4 regions of the Actinomadura sp. NEAU-AAG7 genome follow, and region 2 is predicted to be linked to each of the others. Evidence: riboswitches for the same ligand, from Rfam matches in the RefSeq annotation. Region 2 holds a riboswitch; each other region holds the start of a gene.
What was found. Region 2 has a riboswitch for cobalamin ahead of metE (5-methyltetrahydropteroyltriglutamate--homocysteine S-methyltransferase). Riboswitches for the same ligand answer to the same signal wherever they lie in the genome.
Positions count from the first base shown of each region.

Region 1: it holds a riboswitch for cobalamin, as region 2 does, so the genes downstream of both, cobN (cobaltochelatase subunit CobN) here and metE (5-methyltetrahydropteroyltriglutamate--homocysteine S-methyltransferase) in region 2, are expected to answer to the same signal.
Region 3: it holds a riboswitch for cobalamin, as region 2 does, so the genes downstream of both, KLI87_RS36590 (CbtB domain-containing protein) here and metE (5-methyltetrahydropteroyltriglutamate--homocysteine S-methyltransferase) in region 2, are expected to answer to the same signal.
Region 4: it holds a riboswitch for cobalamin, as region 2 does, so the genes downstream of both, KLI87_RS19035 (ABC transporter substrate-binding protein) here and metE (5-methyltetrahydropteroyltriglutamate--homocysteine S-methyltransferase) in region 2, are expected to answer to the same signal.

Region 1 covers NZ_JAHFZY010000007.1:438,990-444,295, forward strand. The annotation lists gene KLI87_RS31400 (precorrin-8X methylmutase) at 1-493, opposite strand, end outside; gene KLI87_RS31405 (precorrin-3B synthase) at 490-1,629, opposite strand; gene KLI87_RS31410 (hypothetical protein) at 1,665-2,756, opposite strand; cobalamin riboswitch at 2,845-2,964, shown strand; gene cobN (cobaltochelatase subunit CobN) at 3,009-5,306, shown strand, end outside.
Region 2 covers NZ_JAHFZY010000002.1:548,974-554,279, reverse strand. The annotation lists gene KLI87_RS11940 (LysR family transcriptional regulator) at 1-749, shown strand, start outside; gene metE (5-methyltetrahydropteroyltriglutamate--homocysteine S-methyltransferase) at 739-2,994, opposite strand; cobalamin riboswitch at 3,096-3,315, opposite strand; gene KLI87_RS11930 (ribokinase) at 3,589-4,491, shown strand; gene KLI87_RS11925 (DUF6687 family protein) at 4,576-5,306, shown strand, end outside.
Region 3 covers NZ_JAHFZY010000011.1:53,588-58,893, forward strand. The annotation lists gene serA (phosphoglycerate dehydrogenase) at 1-175, shown strand, start outside; gene KLI87_RS36580 ((2Fe-2S)-binding protein) at 1,003-1,707, shown strand; gene KLI87_RS36585 (CbtA family protein) at 1,729-2,469, opposite strand; gene KLI87_RS36590 (CbtB domain-containing protein) at 2,479-2,718, opposite strand; cobalamin riboswitch at 2,749-2,922, opposite strand; gene KLI87_RS36595 (3-isopropylmalate dehydrogenase) at 3,122-4,177, shown strand; gene KLI87_RS36600 (branched-chain amino acid aminotransferase) at 4,347-5,306, shown strand, end outside.
Region 4 covers NZ_JAHFZY010000004.1:16,182-21,487, forward strand. The annotation lists gene KLI87_RS19025 (STAS domain-containing protein) at 194-499, shown strand; gene KLI87_RS19030 (alpha/beta fold hydrolase) at 823-1,872, shown strand; cobalamin riboswitch at 1,992-2,191, shown strand; gene KLI87_RS19035 (ABC transporter substrate-binding protein) at 2,226-3,206, shown strand; gene KLI87_RS19040 (iron ABC transporter permease) at 3,203-4,237, shown strand; gene KLI87_RS19045 (ABC transporter ATP-binding protein) at 4,234-5,004, shown strand; gene KLI87_RS19050 (MerR family transcriptional regulator) at 4,985-5,306, opposite strand, start outside.

The DNA of each region.
Region 1 (5,306 bases), on a different contig from region 2:
TGAACCCGACCGGGATCCCGAGCACCGCCGCCGGGACGCCCGCCCCGTCCCGGACCATCTCCAGCAGCCGGAACAGCGCCGTCGGCGCGTTGCCGACCGCCACCACCGACCCGGCGAGGCGGTCGCGCCACAGCTCCAGCGCGGCGGCGCTGCGGGTGGTGCCCAGCTCGCGCGCCAGTCCGGGGACGCGCGGGTCGCCGAGCGTGCAGACGACGTCATTGTCCTTCGGCAGCCGCCCGCGCGTCACCCCCGCGGCCACCATCATCGCGTCGCACAGGACGGGCCGCCCGTCCAGCAGCGCGGCGCGCGCCGCCGCGACGACGCCGGGCGCGTGGTCCAGGTCGTCCACCAGGTCCGTCATCCCGCACGCGTGGATCATCCGGACGGCGACCCGGGCGACGTCGGCGGGCAGCCCCGCGAGGTCCGCCTCCGCCCTGATGGTCGCGAACGACCGCCGGTAGATCTCCGCTCCGTCGCGGACGTAGTCGATCACTCGCTCCTCCGTGTCGCGGCGACGGCCGCCGCCGTCGCCGCCAGATCCTCCGGCCGTGCCCGCACCGCGTCGCCCAGCCGCACCTCGTACCTGCCCGGCCCCGCCACGACCGCCACATGCCGGTCGGCCGGTCGCCCGCACTGCCGCTCGCAGCCCGACCAGTGGACGGGCAGGCCGCCCTGTGCGCGGCGGGCGCGGGCCGCGTCGGCGCGGACGTCGGTCAGCGACCTGGCGCAGCCCGGCCGCCCGGCGCAGGAGGTCAGCCCCTCCCACTCCGGCGCGGTGACCAGGCCAGGGAAGTCTGGCATGTCCGGAAGGTCCGGAAGCACGACCCCCCGCCACGGCGTGACAATGATCTCCTCGACGCCGCGGAGCGGCGCGGGGTCGAGCCGTCCGAGCGGGACGAGGCCGGAGAACGCCCTCCGCCCGTCCCGCTGGGGGATCTCGCCGAGCGGCGTCCGTCGCGGCACCGCCGGAACCGGCACGGGCTCCTCGCGCCCGCCGGGCAGCGGCAGGCCGCCGGGCAGCTCGGCCACCCGCCACTCCTGCGTCCGGACGCGCAGGAACGCGCGCGCCGCGTCCAGCACGAGCCCGACCGCGTCCTCGGGGCGGACCCGGAGACCGCTGTCGGCACCGGCCAGGACGAGCGCCAGCCGGTCCGGGCCGAGCGCGTAGAGGCCGACGTCGCCGCGCATCGCGACCACGTCGCCGCGGCCGTCGTCGAGCGTGAACAGGAACCGCCCGGACAGCTCCGCCAACGCGGGATCGGCGCACAGCCCGGCGTCCAGCTCCGCGACGAGGGGGCGGACGTCGAGCAGCCCGGCGCCGTCCCGTCCGGTGAGCACGCTCGCGGCGATGTTGCGGACCCGCTCGTGCGTCGCGGACGGCAGCAGCCCCGCCGCGCGCAGCCGCGCCGCGAGGTCGCGTTCCGCCCCGTCCGCAAGCCCTCTGATCTGCACGTTCGCCCGCGAGGTCAGCTCAAGGAACCCGTCCCCGAGATCGGCGGCGGCGGCCGCGAGCACGGCGAGCCGCGCCCCGCTCACCGCCCCGCCGGGCAACCGGACCCGCGCGAGCCCTCCGTCGGCGGCGGCATGTACCCGCAGAGCCCCCGGACACCCGTCCGCCCCTGACCGCATGCCCGGATCCTAACCCCGCATCACCGCCGCCCCCCTCAGTGCTGGGCGGACGACGCGGAGGCGCACGACAGGGGACCGCCCCAGTCCGCCAAGTAGAGCCCGTCGACCACCCGGCCGAACGGGTCGACGCCGCCGAGACAGGCGTGCGGGGGCGGGTCGCGGAGGGCGGAGCGGAAGGTCAAAGTGAAACCCCTCTCCGGCGACTCCGTCCAGGTGACGCGCGTGCCCCTGCCCTCGGCGAAGGTGAAGTGGGCGGTCGCGGGCGGCGCGCCCCGCCTCATCGTGCCGTCGCCGGTCCGCCCGTCCGGCCGCATGACGGCGCCGGTCAGCCTCGACCCGTCCGGCGCGCGGAACAAGACACGCCCTGCCCGCAGGTCGGCCCCGCCGGCGCCGGTGTCGAGCGCCCGGACGGTGGCGTGCTCGATGACGGTCCCGACCTCCCCGTAGCGCGCTTCCTCCCGCTTCCCGCCCACGTCACCGAGGGTGTAGCCGACGGTACGGCTGTCGGCCGCCCAGATGATCTCACCGAGCACCGTCCCGCCGGACGCGCCCCACGTGCGGCGCCGCCCCGAACCGAGGTCGAGCACGGTGAGCGCCGATCGCGGCGGATCCGCCGGCCGCGGCCTCGCGCCGCACGCGGCGGAGGCGAAGGCGAGACGGCGCCCGTCGGGACTCATCGCGAGACCCGCCACCAACCCCGGAACCGCGCCGCCCCGCACCGGTTCGAGCCCGGTCACGTGCCCGGCGCGGGTCAACCGGAAGCGGTGCAGGCGCGTCTCGCACCCCGATGACGAGGCCGCGACGAACGCTCCTCCCGGCCCCGCGATGATCTCCCTCGCCGCACCGGTGGACGGGGGCGGCCGCTCGACGTCGGCCACCCGCGTGCGGTGATCGGCCGTGAACGCGTCCACCCGGACCCACGGACCGGAGCCGCGAACCGCCGACTCCACGTTGACCCGGCCCACGGTCACCATGAACAACGGCGCCCGCTCACCGCCGTACGGGCCACGCTCCACCCGAAGCGCCACCCCGCCGACAGACGCGGCGACCAGCACGGCCAGCACCGCCGGGGCCGCCCAGCGGCGTAACCGCCAGGACGCCGGTTCCCTTTCCTGGATCTCCACCATCCGATGATCATGCCGTTTCCGGGCGGTGCGCCGTGCTCGTTCGCCGTACTCGTCCCGCGACGGGTTAAGGTGAGCCTGGCGACGTGTGGAGGAAGCCGGTGCGAATCCGGCGCGGTCCCGCCACTGTCACCGGGGAGCGGACCCCAGCGAAGGCCACCGTGCGAGCGGGAAGGCCGGGGCGAGCGCCGATCCGGGAGCCAGGAGACTCCGGTCGCCGCCGTTTCAGCCTGCGATTCGGGGCGAGGACCCCGGGTGAGGACGCGATCCGCCGTGATCTTGCTGCTGTCCACCTCGGACACCGACCTGCTCAGTGCGCGTGCCAGTGGCGCGGACTTCCGGCTCGCCAACCCGGCGCGCACCGGGGTGGACGACCTCCCGGGCCTCGTCGAGGGCGTCGACCTCGTCGTCGTGCGGCTCCTCGGGGGGCGGCGCGCCTGGGAGGAGGGGCTGGACGCCCTGCTCGCCGGGCCGCGCCCGGTGGTGGTGCTGAGCGGGGAGCAGTCCCCCGACGCCGAGCTGATGGGGCTGTCGACCGTCCCGGCGGGCGTCAGCGCGGAGGCGCACGCCTACCTCGCCTACGGCGGGCCCGGGAACCTCGCGGAGCTGTTCCGGTTCCTCTCCGACACCGTCCTGCTGACGGGGTTCGGTTTCGGCCCGCCCACCGCGACGCCCACCTGGGGTGTGCTGGAACGCGATAGCGCCGGGCGGGACGGTGCCCCCGTCGTCGGCGTCCTGTACTACCGCGCCCACCACCTCGCGGGGAACACAGCGTTCGTCGAGGCGCTGTGCGAGGCGATCGAGGACGCGGGCGGGCGGGCCCTCCCGGTGTTCTGCGCGTCGCTGCGGACGGCCGAGGCCGACCTGCTGGAGACCCTCGGACGCGCCGACGCGCTCGTCGTCACCGTCCTCGCGGCGGGCGGGACGCGGCCGGCCACGGCGGGCGCGGGCGGCGACGACGAGGCGTGGGACGTGGGGGCGCTCGCCGGTCTGGACGTGCCGATCCTGCAAGGGCTGTGCCTCACCGGGGAACGGACCGCGTGGCAGGAGAGCGACGACGGGCTGTCCCCGCTGGACACGGCCACGCAGGTCGCCGTGCCCGAGTTCGACGGGCGGATCATCACGGTCCCGTTCTCGTTCAAGGAGACCGACGAGGACGGGCTCAGCGTCTACGTCGCCGACCCCGAGCGCGCGGCGCGGGTCGCGGGGATCGCCGTCCGGCACGCGGCGCTGCGGCATGTCCCGGCCGGGGAGAAGCGGGTCGCGCTGATGCTGTCGGCCTACCCGACCAAGCACGCGCGCATCGGCAACGCGGTCGGGCTGGACACGCCCGCCAGCGTCGTCGCGCTGCTCGACGCGATGCGCGGGCGCGGCTACGACGTCGGCGACGACCTGCCCGGCGAGGGCGACGCGCTCATGCACGCGCTGATCGCGGCGGGCGGGCAGGACCCCGACTGGCTGACCGAGGCGCAGCTCACCGGCAACCCCGTCCGCATCCCGGCGGGCAGGTACACGGCCTGGTACGCGACGCTCCCGGAGGATCTGCGCGCGGGCGTCGAACGGCAGTGGGGCCCGCCGCCCGGCGAGCTGTTCGTCGACGACTCGGGCGGCGAACCGGAGATCGTGCTCGCGGCGCTGCGGTCGGGGAACGTGGTGCTGATCGTCCAGCCGCCGCGCGGGTTCGGCGAGAACCCGGTCGCGATCTACCACGACCCGGACCTGCCGCCCAGCCACCACTACCTGGCCGCCTACCGGTGGATCGCCGACGAGTTCGGCGCGCACGCGGTCGTCCACGTCGGCAAGCACGGCAACCTGGAGTGGCTGCCCGGCAAGTCCGCCGGGATGTCGGCCTCGTGCGGCCCGGACGCGGCGATCGGCGACCTGCCGCTGATCTACCCGTTCCTCGTGAACGACCCCGGCGAGGGGACGCAGGCCAAGCGGCGCGCGCACGCGACGCTGGTCGACCATTTGATCCCGCCGATGGCGCGCGCGGAGAGCTACGGCGACATCGCCCGGCTCGAACAGCTCCTGGACGAGCACGCCAACATCGCCGCGCTGGACCCGGCGAAGCTCCCGGCGATCCGCGCGCAGATCTGGACGCTGATCCAGGCGGCGCGGCTCGACCACGACCTCGGCCTGGACGACCGCCCGCACGACGCGGAGTTCGACGACTTCCTCCTGCACGTGGACGGCTGGCTGTGCGAGGTGAAGGACGTCCAGATCCGCGACGGGCTGCACGTGCTCGGCGCCGCGCCCGAGGGCGACACGCGCGTCGACCTGGTGCTGGCGATGCTGCGGGCCCGGCAGATGTGGGGCGGGTCGGTGTCGCTGCCCGGCCTGCGCGAGGCCCTCGGGCTGGACGTGGACAGCACGGTCCGGCAGGACGTCGACGCCATCGAGGAGCGGGCGCGGGCGCTGGTCGCCGCGATGGAGGAACGCGGCTGGGACCCGTCGGCGGCCGGGGAGCTCGCGGACGGGCAGGTCGCGGAGATCCTGCGGTTCGCCGCGTCCGAGATCGTGCCCCGGCTCGCCCGCACGGCCGACGAGATCGGG
Region 2 (5,306 bases):
GCCGGACGATGATCCCGACACCGCACGCGCTGGCGATCCGCGCCGAGGTCCACGACCTCGTCCAGCGGGCGCGCGGCGTCCTGGAACCCGAGCGCGAACTCGACCTCGCGAACCTCTCGCGGGTCTTCACCGTGCGCGGGCACGACGCGGTCATGACGGCGATCGCGCCCGACCTGCTCGGCACCGTCCGCGAGCGGGCCCCCGGCGTCGCGGTCCGGCTGCTCGGCGAGGCGGCCGGCGACACCAGCGACCTGCGGCACGGGCGGGTCGACCTGGAGATCGGCGCCGCCGAGCCGGACCCGCCCGAGATCACCCATGTGACCGTCGGGCACGACCGGCTCGTCGCGGTGCTCGGCCCCGGCCACCCGGCCGGGGAGGGCGAGCTGACGCCCGCGCGGTTCGCGGGGGCCGACCACGTCCTCGTGTCGCGGCGGGGCAGGCTCCGCGACCCCGTCGACCGGGTCCTGGAGGAGCGGGGGCTGCGCCGCCGCGTCGTCGCGTCCGTGCCGACGAGCACGGCGGCGCTGTACCTGGTCGCGCGCAGCGAGCTGGTCGTCGCGGTGCCCGAGCGGATGTGCCGCCCGACGCTGCGCGTCCTCGGGCTCCGCACCCGGCCGCTGCCGTTCGACCTGCCGCCGGTGCCGATCGTCCTGGCCTGGCACCAGCGCTACGACAACGACCGGGCGCACGCGTGGCTGCGCGCCCGCATCCGCGAGGCGCTCGCCTTCGACGACCGCGCTAGCGGGTGATGCCCTCCCGGACGCGGCGCGCCGCCGCCACCAGGTTCCGCAGCGACGCCTCCGCCTCCGGGTAGGCGCGGGTCTTCAGCCCGCAGTCGGGGTTCACCCACAAGCGGCCGGGCTCCACGACCCGCAGCGCGCGCCGCAGGTTCTCCTCCATCTCCTCGGCCGACGGGACGCGCGGCGAGTGGATGTCGTAGACGCCCGGCCCGATGCCGTTCGCGTATCCGGCGGCGCGCAGGTCGGCGACCAGCTCCATGTGGGAGCGGGCCGCCTCGACGCTGGTCACGTCCGCGTCCAGCGCGCCGATCGCCTCGATGATCTCGCCGAACTCCGCGTAGCACATGTGCGTGTGGATCTGGGTGGCGTCCGCGACGCCCGAGGTCGCGAGCCGGAACGCGCCGACCGCCCAGTCCAGGTAGGCGTCGTGGTCGGCGCGGCGCGGCGGCAGCAGCTCGCGCAGCGCGGGCTCGTCGACCTGGATGATCCCGATCCCGGCGGCCTCCAGGTCGGCGACCTCGTCGCGCAGCGCCAGCGCGACCTGCCGGGCGGTATCGGCGAGCGGCTGGTCGTCGCGGACGAACGACCAGGCCAGCATCGTGACCGGGCCCGTCAGCATGCCCTTCACCGGCCGGTCCGTCAGCGACTGCGCGTAGGCGGCCCACTCCACCGTCATCGGACGCGGCCGGGCGACGTCGCCGTGCAGGATCGGCGGCCGGACGCAGCGCGTCCCGTAGGACTGCACCCAGCCGTGCTCGGTCGCGGCGTACCCGTCGAGCTGCTCGGCGAAGTACTGCACCATGTCGTTGCGCTCGGGCTCGCCGTGCACGAGCACGTCCAGGCCCAGCTCCTCCTGCAACGCGATGACGTGCGCGATCTCCTCGCGCATCGCCGCGGTGTAGGCGGCCGCGGACAGCCGCCCGGCGCGGCGGTCGGCGCGGGCCCGGCGGATGCTCGCGGTCTGCGGGAACGACCCGATCGTGGTCGTCGCCAGCTCGGGCAGGCCGAGCGCGTCCCGCTGGGCGGCGAAGCGCGCGGCGCGGTCGCCCCGGCGCGCCTCCGCGAGTCCGCTCGCGAACCCGTCCAGGCGCTCGCGGACGCGGGGGTCGGCCGCCGCCGGGGCCCGCCCGCCGCTCTCGTCCGGGACGTGCTCGCGCAGCGCCCGGCCGAGCGCGACGACCTCGCCGACCTTCTGCCGGGCGAACGCGAGCCGCTCCCGGACGTCCGGCGCGAGCGCCTCCTCCGCGTCCAGGTCGAGCGGGACGTGCAGCAGCGAGCACGACGTGCCCACCACGACCCGGTCGCACAGCCCGAGCAGCGCCGCGCAGACGGCCTTGGCCCGGCGCCGGTCGGCGCGCCACACGTTGCGGCCGTCCACGACGCCCGCGACGACGGTCTTGCGCGGCAGCCCGGCGACCGAGGCGAGCACGTCCAGGTTCTCCGGGCCCGCGACGAAGTCCAGGCCGACGGCCTCGACGCGGGACCCGGCCAGGGCGCGCAGCGACGCGGCGCCGACCGTCCCGAAGTAGGTCGCCACCAGCAGGCGCGGCCGGCTGGGCAGCGCGCCGAGCCGCTCGTAGACGCGGGCCAGCGCGGCGACCTCCTCCTCGCTCCGGTCGGCGACCAGGGCGGGCTCGTCGAGCTGCACCCACGCCGCCCCCGCGCCCGACAGCCGCTCCAGCAGCTCCGCGTAGACCTCGACCAGGTCGTCCAGCAGGTCGAGCGGGCGGAACCCCTCCGGCGCGTCCGGCGCGGCCTTGGCCAGCAGCAGGTAGCTCAGCGGCCCGACCAGCACCGGCCGTGTCTCGATGCCGAGTTCTTTGGCCTCCCGGTACTCCGCGACCGGCTTGGCGGCGGGCCCGTCGGCCAGCCGGAACCGGGTGCCGAGCCCCACCTCGGGGACGATGAAGTGGTAGTTGGTGTCGAACCACTTGGTCATCTCCAGCGCCGGGAGGTCCCGCGCGCCGCGCGCCATCGCGAAGTACCGGTCGAGGCCGGACAGGTGCCGGTAGCGGTCCGGGACGGCGTCGACCAGCACGCTCGTGTCGAGCACCTGGTCGTAGAAGGAGAACGTGTTGGAGGGGACCGCGTCGAGCCCGGCGTCGCGCAGCGTCCGCCACGTCCGGGCGCGCAGGTCGGCGCCGGCGCGCTCCAGGGCGGCGGCGTCGAGGCGCCCGGCCCAGTGCTCCTCGGTGGCGAACTTCAGCTCGCGCCGCTCACCGATGCGCGGGTATCCGAGGATCGTCGTGTTCATGGCAGCTTCCCTCGCTGAGCCACAGTGCGGAGACGCGAAGGGGGGACGGCCAGGTGCGCGCGCCGCCGGCCCTCCCGCGAGGCCGCAGACCACCGCGCGCCGGGCGGCGCGCGGGTGGAGGCAGGTCTTCGGACTCGCGGGCGCCGCTTCCCTGAGGAAGCGCCCTACTGGCCGTCGCTTCCCAGGCCCGGAGGCCCAGTGCGTGTTGACGGCGGTCGTTCCCGCTCACCGCTGCGGGGCAGTCCCGGATTCGCACCGGGTTCCCTCTTGCGACGCTCGCACCCGTGCGGGGACGAGCGAACCATCCACGTTCCCGAGTGTAGCCAGAAGAGGGGCGGCCCTCATGCTCGTGGGCCGCCCCTCCTGCGCCGCGCCGCGGCTCAGTAGGCGATGCAGGTGGCCATCGCGTTGGTCGCGGTTCCGGCGATGATCAGCGCCGTGGTGATCCCGGTCATGACGGCGAGACGCGTCTTGCGCATGCGGTGCCCCTTCGTTGTTGATCTTGGTATTTCATGATCATTCTTGGCGGCGGCGACCGTCAAGGGGTATCCGCGGGCGTTGACTTCGGGCGGGGGCGGGCACAGGATCGACGGGATGGCTGAGCCGGTGCGGCTGCTGGTGGTGGGCAGCGTCAACATGGACCTGACGGTCACCGTGCCGCGGCTGCCCGGGTGCGGCGAGACCGTGCTGGGCTTCGAGGCGACCCACGGGCCCGGCGGGAAGGGCGCGAACCAGGCGGTGGCCGCGCGGCGGCTCGGCGCCGCCGTCCGCATGGCCGGGCTGGTGGGCGACGACGCGCACGGCGCGGAGCTGCGCGCGGCCCTCGCCGCCGAGGGCGTCGACGCGTCCGGCGTCGGCGTCGCCCCCGGGGCGGCGACCGGCATCGCCATGATCATGGTCAGGCCGGACGGCGACAACGCGATCGCGGTCGCGCCCGGCGCCAACGCGGCGCTCGGCCCCGACGTGCGCCAGGCCGTGGCGGGCGGCGGGTCCGCGCTGCTCCTGCAACTGGAGATCCCGGTGGCGGCCTGCGAGGCCGCCGCCGAGGAGGCGCGGCGGCACGGCATGCTCGTGGCGCTGAACGCGGCGCCCGCCCCGGCGGTCGTGGACGCGCCGGTGGCGCGGCTGCTCCGGCTGGTGGACCTGCTGATCGTCAACGAGGGCGAGGCGGCCGCGCTGGGCGGGGACGGGACCGCCGCCGGGCTGCGGCGGCTCGGCCCTGACCGGGTGGTCGTGACCCTCGGCGCGGACGGTGCCGCCGGGGCCGACGCCGAGGGCGCGTTCCAGGTCGCGGCGTTCCCGGTGCCGGCGGTCGACGCGGTCGGCGCCGGCGACGCCTTCTGCGCCGCGCTGACCGTGGGGGTCGCGGCGGGCCTGCCGCTGCGCGCGGCCGCGCGGCGGGCGTGCGCGGCGGGCGCCCTCGCCGTGACGCGGCGCGGCGCGCAGGGCTCGCTTCCGCGCGCCGCCGACGTCGACGCGCTGCTCGACCGAAGTTGATCTTGATATGCTCGAAGGAGCCGTTCGCGCACGTGGCGTGGGCGCCGCTCCCGGCCCCCGCCATCGCCCGCCGGAGGGGGACCGATGAGAGCGCTGCCCTACGTCCCCTTCGGCCCCGGTCTCGACGACCGGCCGCACGTGTTCGTCGACGGGCTCCGCACCCCGCGCACCGTCCTGGAACTCAGCCACTGGCCGGGCAACCGGACCCCCGCCCACCTGAAGGACGACGTCAGCACCCAGTCCGTCCTGCGCCTGCTCGGGCTGCCGGAGGCCGAGCGGGCGGAACTGCTCGCGGACGCGAGCGCGGTCACCTGCGACCACTACGACGTGGACGGGCTCCTGAGCGTTCTGTGCCTGGTCAGCCCCGACTTCACGGCCCGGCACCGCGACCTGCTCGCACGGACGGCGCTGTGCGGCGACTTCGACGTCCACACCGGCGAGGAGCCCGTGCGCGCGTGCCTGGCGCTGCTGGCGGCCGAGCGCGAGATCAGCGCCGCGACGGAGTTCCGGTCGGTCGGGCAGGCCACGACGGCGCTGTTCGCCGGGATGCTGGAGGTCGCCGAGGAGTGCCTGCTCGACCCCGGTGCCTGGCGCGACGGCTGGGCCGCCGAGTGGGAGGACGTGGAACGTTCGATGCGCTCCCCGGTCGAGATCGAGGAGCGGGGCGACCTGGCGGTCTTCGAGGACACCGCCGAGCCGCTGCACGAGTACGCCGTCCACGCGCGCACGGAGGCGGGCCACGTGCTGCGGCTCCGCGCCGACGGCCGGCACAGCCTCCGCTTCCGGTACGAGAACTTCGTCGATCTGCGGTCGCG
Region 3 (5,306 bases), on a different contig from region 2:
CAAGCTGATCGGCGACGAGCAGGTCAACATCGCCGGCATGCAGGTCGGCCGCGACGCCAAGGGCGGCCGCGCGCTGATCGCCCTCACCGTCGACTCCGCCATCGCCCCCAAGCTCGTCGACGCCATCTCCGCCGAGGTCGGCGCCGACATGGGCCGCCGCGTCGAGCTGAGCTGAACTCGTGAGATCACGGCCCGAGGGGACCTGCCTGGCGGCTCGTCCCCTCGGGCCGCGATCGTGCGGACGCGGACATGTTGACTTCAATCCCGGCCCAGGCGGGCTCGCCTAGCGGTTCGCCCACCTGACCGGTCTTATGCGAGCGCGGTTTTCTCGCGATCCCGGCCCGGCGTGCTCTCTGAGGGCCCGTACGCTGAGCGATCTCGTGCGAGCGCGGCTGTTTCGTCGCGATCCCGGCCCGGCGTGCTCGCCTGGCGGCTCGCACGCTGACCGCCCTTGGGCGAGCGCGGCATCGCTTCGCGATCTTCCCGGTGGGCTCGCCTCCGGCGTCGCCCCACCGCTCAGGTCACGCGCTCGCGTGACGGCTGAGGTCCTCCGACGGCTTGCCCCGTCGCCTGGTCGTCTCAGAATGTGGGATTTTCTGCCACAGGTCGGGACAGCGGGCGTCATCGCGGGTACCGTGGCGGTAGTCATGCGGCGCTTCGTGGTAATCCTTCGCTGCCGCAGCGGGGCCTGATCATCGGCAGGCCGGCACCCGCTGCGGAGGTTTCGCCTGGCCGTGAGTCCGATCCTCGCCGGACCGTGCGATCCACGGGTCTCACCGGCGGCCACCGCGGCACGACAGACCAGCGAATCGGAGCGAACCTGAGATGAACGACGTCACCATGAACGCCGCCCCCGCCGACGACGAGCGGGAGGAGGCGGCCCGCGCCCTGCAGACCGCCCTGGACCGCCGCGACAACGGCGGCCACCCGGCCCGATAGGCGTCTCGCCGACCAGGGACCGCCCCATCCGGGGGCGGTCCCTGGTCGCGTTAGTGTGGGCGGATGCCCCTCGACGACGCGGCCGAGGCCGATCCCGCCGAGGTCGCGGACGCGCTGCGCGCGGTCGCGCGACTCGGCCCCTACTTCGAGATCGGCACCGACCCCGCCGAGGACGCCGACCCGACCTGGCGGCCGTTCCCCGAGCGGGACCGCGACCGGCTGATCGGGCTGACCGACCTGTACGCCGAGCGGCTCGGCACCACCGAGCGGCGCGTGGCCGCGTCGATCCTGTTCCAGGGGCTCGCGTCCCGGCTGTGGTCGCCGATGGCCGCGGCGGCGGCGCGCGGCCTCGTCCCCGACCTGTCCGGGCTGCACTGGCGGTGGGCGCCCGGTGCGCCCGTCGCGCTCTGGCTCGCCCGCCCGGCGGGATGGCGGGCGGGCGGGACCGCCCAGGCCGCCGGCCTCCTCGTCGAAGTGGTCGTGGACGGGCAGCTCAGGCCCCTGCGCGAGACGATGCTGACGTTCACCGGCCTCGCCGACGGCCTGCTGTGGGGGAACGCGGCGTCCGCGCTCGCCGGGAGCCTCAACGTCGGCCCGCCCGACCCGGGGCGCGCCGCGCTCGTCCGGGAACTGCTCGGCCGCGAGCCGCTGGCGGGCACGGGCGGGTTCGTCGGGGGCGGCTTCGTCCGGCGCAGCTGCTGCCTCTACTACCGGGTGCCGCCCGGCGGGGAGATGTGCGGGGACTGCGCCCTGCTGCCCCGCCGCTGACGCGACGGGGCGGGCAGGGGTTCAGGCGTTCGCGGGGACCGCGACGCGGGACGGATGGCGGGCGAACGCCCGCTCGGTCAGGTAGCCGAACAGCAGCCCGATCGTCGCCCACAGGACGAGCTGGACGCCGAGCGAGGCGACCCGGAAGTCCCACAGGACCGTGGCCGGGAAGTGCTCGGGGATCGCGTCCGGCCGGGGCGTGACCCGGTAGACGACCGCGACCACCACGGCGAACCCGGCGGTGGACGCGGTGACGGCGTTCCAGACGCCGACCCGGGGCACCAGCCGCCGGCACACGATCACCGCCGCCGTGGTGGCGAGGATGCCGAGCGCGACCATGCAGAAGTACAGCGCCGTCCGGCTCCCGATGGTGCCCGGGTTGCCGACCGCCGGGGGCGTCGCCGGGTACTTCAGGAACGGGACGAGCTCGACCGCCACGAACCCGGCGAGGGCGACCAGCGCGGCCGTGGCGCGCGCGCCGAGCCGGCCGAGCCGTCCGTAGGCGAACGCGAAGGCGATCGAGAACAGCCCGCCCAGCGCCACCCCGTAGACGGCCATCGCCGTGATCAGCCCGGCGGTCTTCTGGACGCCCCGGCTGACGACCTCCGGTTCGTGGCCCTCGTGCGCGGCGTGCGCCTTGGCCTCCTCGAACGCGATGGCGTGGCCGACCTGCGGCTCGCCGTACAGCCAGGCGATGAGCAGCGCGGCACCGGCCGCGGCGATTCCGACGAGCATGCCGCGGACCAGCAGAGATCTCATCATGCGCGCGGCTCAGTGGCAGGGGAAGCCGAGCAGGTGCCGGCCGTCGTGGGTGAACTCGTGCACCCACGTCCCGCCGAACAGGGAGGTGGCGCCCTGCTCCGCGCCGACGAAGTAGATCAGGACGACGCCCAGCACGGCGGCGAGCACCGCCCAGGGCAGGATCTCGCGGACGGGGACGCGCAGCGGAAGGGGCGCGGGCCGCGCCGCGGGCGTGGCCGGGCTCGCGGACGGGACGGCTTGCTGGGCCATGTCGGGTCTCCTCACGGGGTTCACTCGCCCCGGTAGCGGGAGGACGACGGGTCAGTGTCCTGACTCCCAGATCGCCGTCTCCCTCCGACCTTCCAGCCGCGCGGGCGGCCGTGGTCGTGAAGCGGGGGAGACTCCCTGGTCACAGTGGCGGGACCGTCCTGGAATCGCACCAGGTTCCTGCGCACCGTCGCCTCGAATCTTTACTTGTCGGACAGAGCGTCCCCTTTTGGGGCGCCACGCGTCAAGTCGCCTGGACGCTGTACCGGTGTGGCCCCGAAAGCGTCGGCGCGAACGATCGGCATCGGACGCGCACCGCGCCTGACATGCCCTGGTCGCACCGTGTTCGTCCCGAGATCTGAGATGGAAGCCCAAGCAATGAGACGTTTGCAGTAGAGTGCGCGCCATGGCTTCCCGCAGCATTCGTCTGGCCGTCATCCCCGGTGACGGGATCGGCCCCGAGGTGGTCGCCGAGGGGCTGAAGGTCCTCGACGCCGTCGCCCCCTCCAGCGACCTGAAGTTCGAGCGGACCTCCTACGACCTCGGCGCCGCGCGCTGGCACCGGACGGGCGAGACGCTGCCCGACTCGGTGCTGGCGGAGCTGCGCGACCAGGAGGTCATCCTGCTCGGCGCCGTCGGCGACCCGAGCGTGCCGAGCGGGACGCTGGAGCGCGGCCTGCTGCTGCGGGCGCGGTTCGAACTCGACCACTACGTCAACCTCCGCCCGGTGAAGCTGTTCCCGGGCGTCGCGACGCCGCTGGCGGGCGCCACGCCGGACGACATCGACATGGTCGTCGTCCGCGAGGGCACCGAGGGGCCCTACACCGGGGTCGGCGGCGTCCTGCGCAAGGGCACCGCCCACGAGGTCGCGACGCAGGAGAGCGTCAACACCGCCCACGGGGTCGAGCGGGTCATCCGCTACGCCTTCGAGGTCGCCGCGTCCCGGCCGCGCCGCAAGCTCACGCTCGTCCACAAGGACAACGTCCTCACGTTCGCCGGTGATCTCTACCAGCGCGTCCTGGCGCGCGTGGCGGAGGAGTACCCGCAGGTCAGCACCGACTACTGTCATGTCGACGCGGCCACCATGTTCTTCGTCAGCCAGCCCGCGCGCTACGACGTGATCGTCACCGACAACCTGTTCGGCGACATCATCACCGACCTCGGCGCCGCGATCGCCGGGGGCATCGGGCTCGCCGCGTCCGGCAACGTCAACCCGGCCGGTACCGCGCCGTCGATGTTCGAGCCGGTGCACGGCAGCGCGCCCGACATCGCGGGGCAGGGCAAGGCCGACCCGACCGCGACGATCCTGTCCGTCGCGATGCTGCTCGACCACGTCGGCGCGGCCGAGGCCGCCCGCCGCGTCGAGCGGGCCGTCTCCGCCGACCTCGCCGGGCGCGCCGCGCTCGGGGCGCGCTCGACGACCGAGATCGGCGACGCCATCGCCGGGCGAGTAGCCGGCTAGGGCGCGCCTCCCCGGCTGACCAGGGACACTCCGGGCGCGCCTCGCGGCGCGTCCGGATTTCGGCGTGCCGCGTGCGAAGGAGTAGGTCTAGACGAAGTACGACAATAAGGACTAGAGACGTCGGGGCGGCAACGGGGCCGTACCGGCGATCCGGGAGAGGACAACCGCGATGAGCGACACCCTGGACTTCGAGATCACGCTGACCGAGCGCCCGGCCACCGCGGACGAGCGGGCGCGCGTCCTGGCCGATCCGGGCTTCGGCCGGCACTTCACCGACCACATGATCACCATCCGGTACTCCGCGGACCGGGGCTGGTACGACGCGCGCCTCCAGCCCTACGGCCCGATCCCGATGGACCCGGCCAGCCACGTCTTCCACTACGCCCAGGAGCTGTTCGAGGGCCTCAAGGCCTACAAGCAGCCGGACGGCTCGATCGTCACCTTCCGCCCCTACATGAACGCCGCGCGGATGAACCGGTCGGCGCGGCGGATGGCGATGCCGCAGATCCCCGAGGAGCTGTTCGTCCGGGCGGTCGAGCTGCTGGTCGGCACCGACAAGGCGTGGGTGCCCGACACCGAGGGGCACAGCCTCTACATCCGGCCCAACATGTTCGCCACCACGCCCACGCTCGGCGTGAACAGCCCGGCGAGCGACTACCTATTCACGATCATCGCGTCCCCGTCCGGCCTGTACTACCCGCGCGGCGTCAAGCCGGTCTCGGTGTGGCTGTCGCAGGACTACACGCGCGCCGCGCCGGGCGGCACCGGCGAGGCCAAGACCGGCGGCAACTACGCGGCGTCGTTCGCGGGCCAGGCCCAGGCCGTCGAGCACGGCTGCGACCAGGTCGTCTGGCTCGACGCGGTGGAGCACCGCTGGGTCGAGGAGGTCGGCTCGATGAACCTCATGTTCGTCTACGGCTCCGGCTCGAACGCCCGGCTGCTCACGCCCGCGCTCACCGGCACCCTCCTCGCCGGGATCACCCGCGACTCCATGCTGCGACTGGCCCCCGGGCTCGGGATCCCGGCCGAGGAGGGCAAGATCAACGTGGACGAGTGGGAGGCGGGCTGCGCGTCCGGCGAGATCACCGAGGTGTTCGGCTGCGGCACCGCCGCGATCATCAGCCCCGTC
Region 4 (5,306 bases), on a different contig from region 2:
CGCGGACGGTGGCATTCCGGCGACCTTCCCGAGGCTAATCACCCGCTGATCGGCGGAAATCTCCGATCGTGCGGGCGGCCGCCGGCCGGGTGCGCACGGCACGAGATGGCGGCGGGCGGCGGCGGGTGTGAGCATGGGGCGCTACCGCAAACGGCCGGTCCTCGGGGGCCCTCGATCATGGGAGCGACCGCGCATGGAGCGACCCGAGCAGGACGCCGTCCCCGTCTTCATCCGGCTGGACGCCGCGACCCCCGGTGACGACCCCTGCGAGCGGCTGCGCGAGGCCCTGCGGGAGTCGGACGCGGCGCCCCGCGAGGTCGTGTGCGACCTCGGCGGCTCGGCGGGCCCGAATATGGCGACGCTGGAAATTCTGCTGCGCATGCAGCTCACGGCACGCCGCCTGGGCCATGAGATAAGGCTGTACCGCCCGAATGCCGAACTCGTGCAGTTGCTGGAGATGATCGGCCTGTCCGACACGCTCCCCTTGTACGGCCCCTGAGAACCGCCAGGATTTCTCGGCCGCTTCTCGTCGTCGCCGTGCCGTCACCGAAGGTCATGCGGGGCGCGCCGGCATCGAAACCGGCAAGGCCGGGATTGGCCGGTTCCGGCTAGGGCGCGATTCGCCGACCCAATAGGGATTGAGTGATCACTGCGGCACCGTAGGTGACCCGATTTCTTCGTTCGTGCTCAATTCGCGGCCCGGCGGCGAAGATCGTCGCGGCCACTTCATTCCCATGGGCAGCCCCCGTAATATCCGAGGCGGCGTCAGTGGCGCCGGTGATCGGGGATCGCATGTGTTGCATATGTGGAGGGGAGCCTGGCATGAATACCAAGCGAAATCTCGACGGGGCGGGCGCGCGGAGGCCCGCCCGCGGGCTGGGCCTCGTCATCGGCGCGGTCGTGGCCGTCGCCGCGCTGCTGTTCGGCACGACGGCCGCCACCGCGTCCCCCGCGTCCAGGCCGGCGGCGCTGCCCGGCCAGGGCGACCTGGCGGGGCTGCGCGGTTTCCGCCACGGGTTCGTCCCGGTCGACGGAGGGTCGCTGCACTACGTCAAGGGCGGCCAGGGGCCCGCCCTGGTGCTGCTGCACGGGTGGCCCGAGACCTGGTACGAGTGGCACGAGGTCATGCCCGAACTCGCCAAGACCCACACGGTGATCGCCTTCGACCTGCCGGGCCTCGGCAGGTCCTCCATCCCCACCGACCGCAAGTACGACCTGGTCACGGTCGCGGCGAAGCTCCACCAGGGCGTGACCAAGCTCGGCTACGACAACGTCGCGATCCTCGGCCACGACGTCGGCGCGCTGGTCGCCTACCCCTACGCCCGCAACTTCCCCGGCGGCGTCTCGCGCATGGCCGTCCTCGAAGCCCCGCTCAACGGCTTCGGGCTGGAGTCCGCGTACGGCCTGAGCTGGCACTTCCAGTTCAACATGACCGCGGCGCCGGTCCCCGAGCAGCTCGTGAACGACCGGGCGCACGTCTCGACCTACCTGGGCTGGCTGTTCGCCGCCGCCAAGTACCCGAAGGCGATCGCCCAGTCGACCTACATCGACGCCTACTCCGACGCCGCCCACCGCAGCGCCGGGTTCGACTACTACCGCGCCTACCCGACCAACGCCGCCGACAACAAGAGGCTGGCGGAGCAGAAGCTGACGATCCCGGTCCTCGCCATGGGCGCGGCGGACGTGTTCGGCCCCGCCGTCGGGCAGTCCTTCGGCGCCGTCGCCACCGACGTCCGCACGGTCGTCGCCCCCGACAGCGGCCACTGGATCCCCGAGGAGAACCCGGCCTTCCTCCAGCAGTGCTCGGCGCTGTTCTTCGGCGGCGCCGACACCAAGCCCACCACCCCCGAACTGGCGGGCTGCGCCCGCTGACGCCCCCCTCGCGCCGCGCCCCGGCGGCCGGTCCACCCCTTGACCGGCCGCCGGGGCGCCCGCACGCTGCGCCCCGCCTCCGACAGAGCGGCGACCAGGCGATTCGGGCTTATTGCGACTTTGTGGCAAGAGCGAGGTGTGCCACCATGTGCGGGTAGGCGACGGCGGAACGAGGAAGCCGGTGCGAATCCGGCGCGGTCCCGCCACTGTGATCGGCGAGCGGATCCCGAGCGAGGCCACCACCGCGCGAGCGGCAGGGAAGGCCGGGACGAGCGTTGACCCGAGAGCCAGGAGACTCACGCGGTCGCCTCCTCAACTGACCTGGGGCGGATCTCCCCAGAGAGGAGAGCGGGATGCCATGGGCACGACTCGCGGGGCTGCTGGCCGCCGCGGCCCTGCTGGCGGGCGGATGCGGTTCCACCGGTACGGACGCGGTGGGCGGGAGCGGGGCGGCGCCGCCCGGATTCCCGGTGACGGTGGCGAACTGCGGGGTCACGACCACCTACGAACGGCCGCCCCGGCGCGCGGTGTCGCTGAACCAGCACGCGACCGAGGTGATGCTGGCGCTCGGGCTGGAGCGCTCCATGGTGGGGACGGGCTTCCTCGACGACCGCGTCCTGCCGGAGTTCCAGGCCGCCTATGACCGGGTGAAGGTGCTGTCCAAGGAGTACCCGTCCTTCGAGGCGCTGCTGGCGGCCGAGCCCGACTTCGTCTACGGCGGCTGGTCCAGCACGTTCGACGAGAAGGAGGGCCGTGGCCGGCCGGCCCTGCGCGAGGCCGGGATCGACACCCACCTCAACATCGAGGAGTGCCCCCGGGGCCCGGTGACGATGGCGACGGTCGAGGAGGAGATCCGGACCATCGCCAAGATCTTCGGTGTGCCCGAGCGCGCGGAAAAGCGGATCAACGCGCTACGTGCCGTCCTGGACCGGGTCAAGAGCAAGACCACCGGCACCGCGCCGACCAGGGTCGCCGTCTACGACAGCGGCGACAAGACGGTCTTCACCGCCGGGGGCGCCGGGATCGGCAACGAGATCATCCGGCTGGCGGGCGGCGCCAACCTGTTCTCCGACGTGCGCAAACCCTACGGGGACGTCTCGTTCGAGCAGTTCGCCGAGCGGGCGCCGGACGTCGTCCTGATCTATGACTACGGCGACCAGAGCGCCGAGGCGAAGAAGCGGTTCCTGCTGTCGAACCCCGTGCTGAAGGACGTCCCCGCGATCAGGAACCGCCGGTTCGCGGTGCTGCCGCTGTCGTCCACGGTGACCGGCGTGCGGGCGGCCGGCGCGGTGGAGTCGCTCGCCCGGCAGCTGCACCCGGACCGCTTCGCGTGACCGGCGTCCGGCGTGCCGGATACGCGCTGGTGCTCGCCTGCCTCGGCGCGCTGGTGCTGGCGGCGGCGACGGCGGGGGTCGCGGTCGGATCCGTCCGCGTCCCGCCGGACCAGGTCTGGGGCATCCTGCTGCACCGGGCGCACCCGGCGCTGGCCGACCCGGCGTGGCCGCCGGTCCGCGAGACGATCGTGATCGACGTGCGGCTGCCCCGGGTCCTGCTGTGCGGCGTGGTGGGGGCGGGCCTGTCGGTGTGCGGGACGGCGCTCCAGGCCCTCGTCCGCAACCCGCTCGCCGACCCGATGCTGCTCGGCGTCTCGTCGGGCGCGACGGTCGGCGCGGTGACGGTCGTGGTGTTCCACCTGGCCTGGTTCGGGGCGTTCTCGCTCCCGCTCGCCGCCTTCTGCGGCGCGCTCGCGGCGCTGGTCGCGGTCTACCTGCTGGCCCGCTCGGGCGGGCGGATGACCACGGTGCGCCTCGTGCTCGCGGGGGTCGCCACGGCCGAGGTGCTGTCGGCGGTCGCGAGCTACCTGGTGATCAGCTCCGACGACCCGCGCGCGGCCGAGTCGGCGCTGCGGTGGATGCTGGGCGGCCTGGCCGGGACGCGGTGGACGGTCGTGTGGATCCCGGCCGTGATCGTGCTGGCCGGGACCGCGGTCCTGCTGGGGGTGTCCCGGCACCTGAACCTGCTGCTGGCCGGGGAGGAGGCCGCCGCGGCGCTGGGCCTGGACGTGCACCGGTTCCGCGCGTCCCTGTTCGTGCTGGTCGCGCTGATGATCGGCGCGGTCGTGGCGGTCAGCGGCTCGATCGGGTTCGTCGGGCTGATGATGCCGCACGTGGTGCGGCTGCTGGTCGGCGCCGACCACCGCCGCGCGCTCCCGGCCGTCGCGCTGCTCGGCGCGGCGTTCCTGATCCTCGCCGACCTGGCCGCGCGCACGCTCGTCGCGCCGGAGGAGATCCCCGTCGGCGTCCTCACCGCCCTGGTCGGCGGCCCCTTCTTCCTCTGGCTGATGCGCCGGAAGGCGGCCCGATGACGGTAGCGCTGCGGGCCGAGAAGGTGTCGGTCGCCATGGACGGCCGGACCCTGGTCGACGCGGTCTCCCTGGACATCGCCCCCGGCGAGGTCGTCGGCCTGGTCGGCCCCAACGGCGCCGGGAAGTCCACCCTTCTCCGCACGTTCTACCGGGCATCGCGCCCCACCTCGGGCCGAATACTCCTGGACGGCGAGGACGTCTGGCGAATGCCGGGGAAAAGGCTCGCGCGGCGGCTGGCCGCCGTTCTCCAGGAAACGCCCGGCGACTTCGAACTGACCGTCTACGACGTGGCGGCGATGGGCCGCACCCCGCACAAACGCGCCTTCCAGGGCGACGACGCGAACGACCGCGACATCATTCTGCGCTCGCTCGCCGAACTGGACGTCGCGCACCTGGCGGAGGCCCCCTTCGACCGCCTCTCCGGCGGCGAGAAGCAACGCGTGCTCATCGCCCGCGCCCTGGCCCAACGTCCCGCCGCGCTGGTCTTGGACGAACCCACCAACCACCTGGACCTGCGCCACCAGATCGACGCTCTGCGCCTGGTCCGCGGCCTGGGCGCCACCGCCCTGATCGCCCTGCACGACCTGAACCTGGCCGCCGCGTTCTGCGACCGCCTCTGCGTCCTCCACGAGGGAGCCCTGCTGGCGGACGGCCCGCCCGGCGAGGTCCTGACCCCGGAACTCCTGGCCCGGGTCTACCGGGTCAACGCGGAGGTCAGCGCACACCCGCGCACCGCCGCCCCGCAGATCACCGTCCTCCCGGACTGACCATGGGGTGAGCGGCCCTTTCCGCGTCGCTGTGGGTGGTCTCGCAGTTCTGCGGGGCGCGCATCTCGGTGTTCTTGATGAAGTCGTGCAGGGCCCGGCGGGAGCGGGTGAGGGTGTCGATGCGCTCGTCCAGCCCGTCGAGGCGGGCGTTGAGCACGTCCATGAGCTCGGAGCACGGTTCGATCTCAAGGCTCACGCCGCTGACGCAGGGGAGCATGTAGGCGATCTCCTCGGTGGACAGCCCGGCCCCGAGCAGCTTCCTGATCTGGTACACGGTCAGGACGTCGTCGTCGCTGTACTCG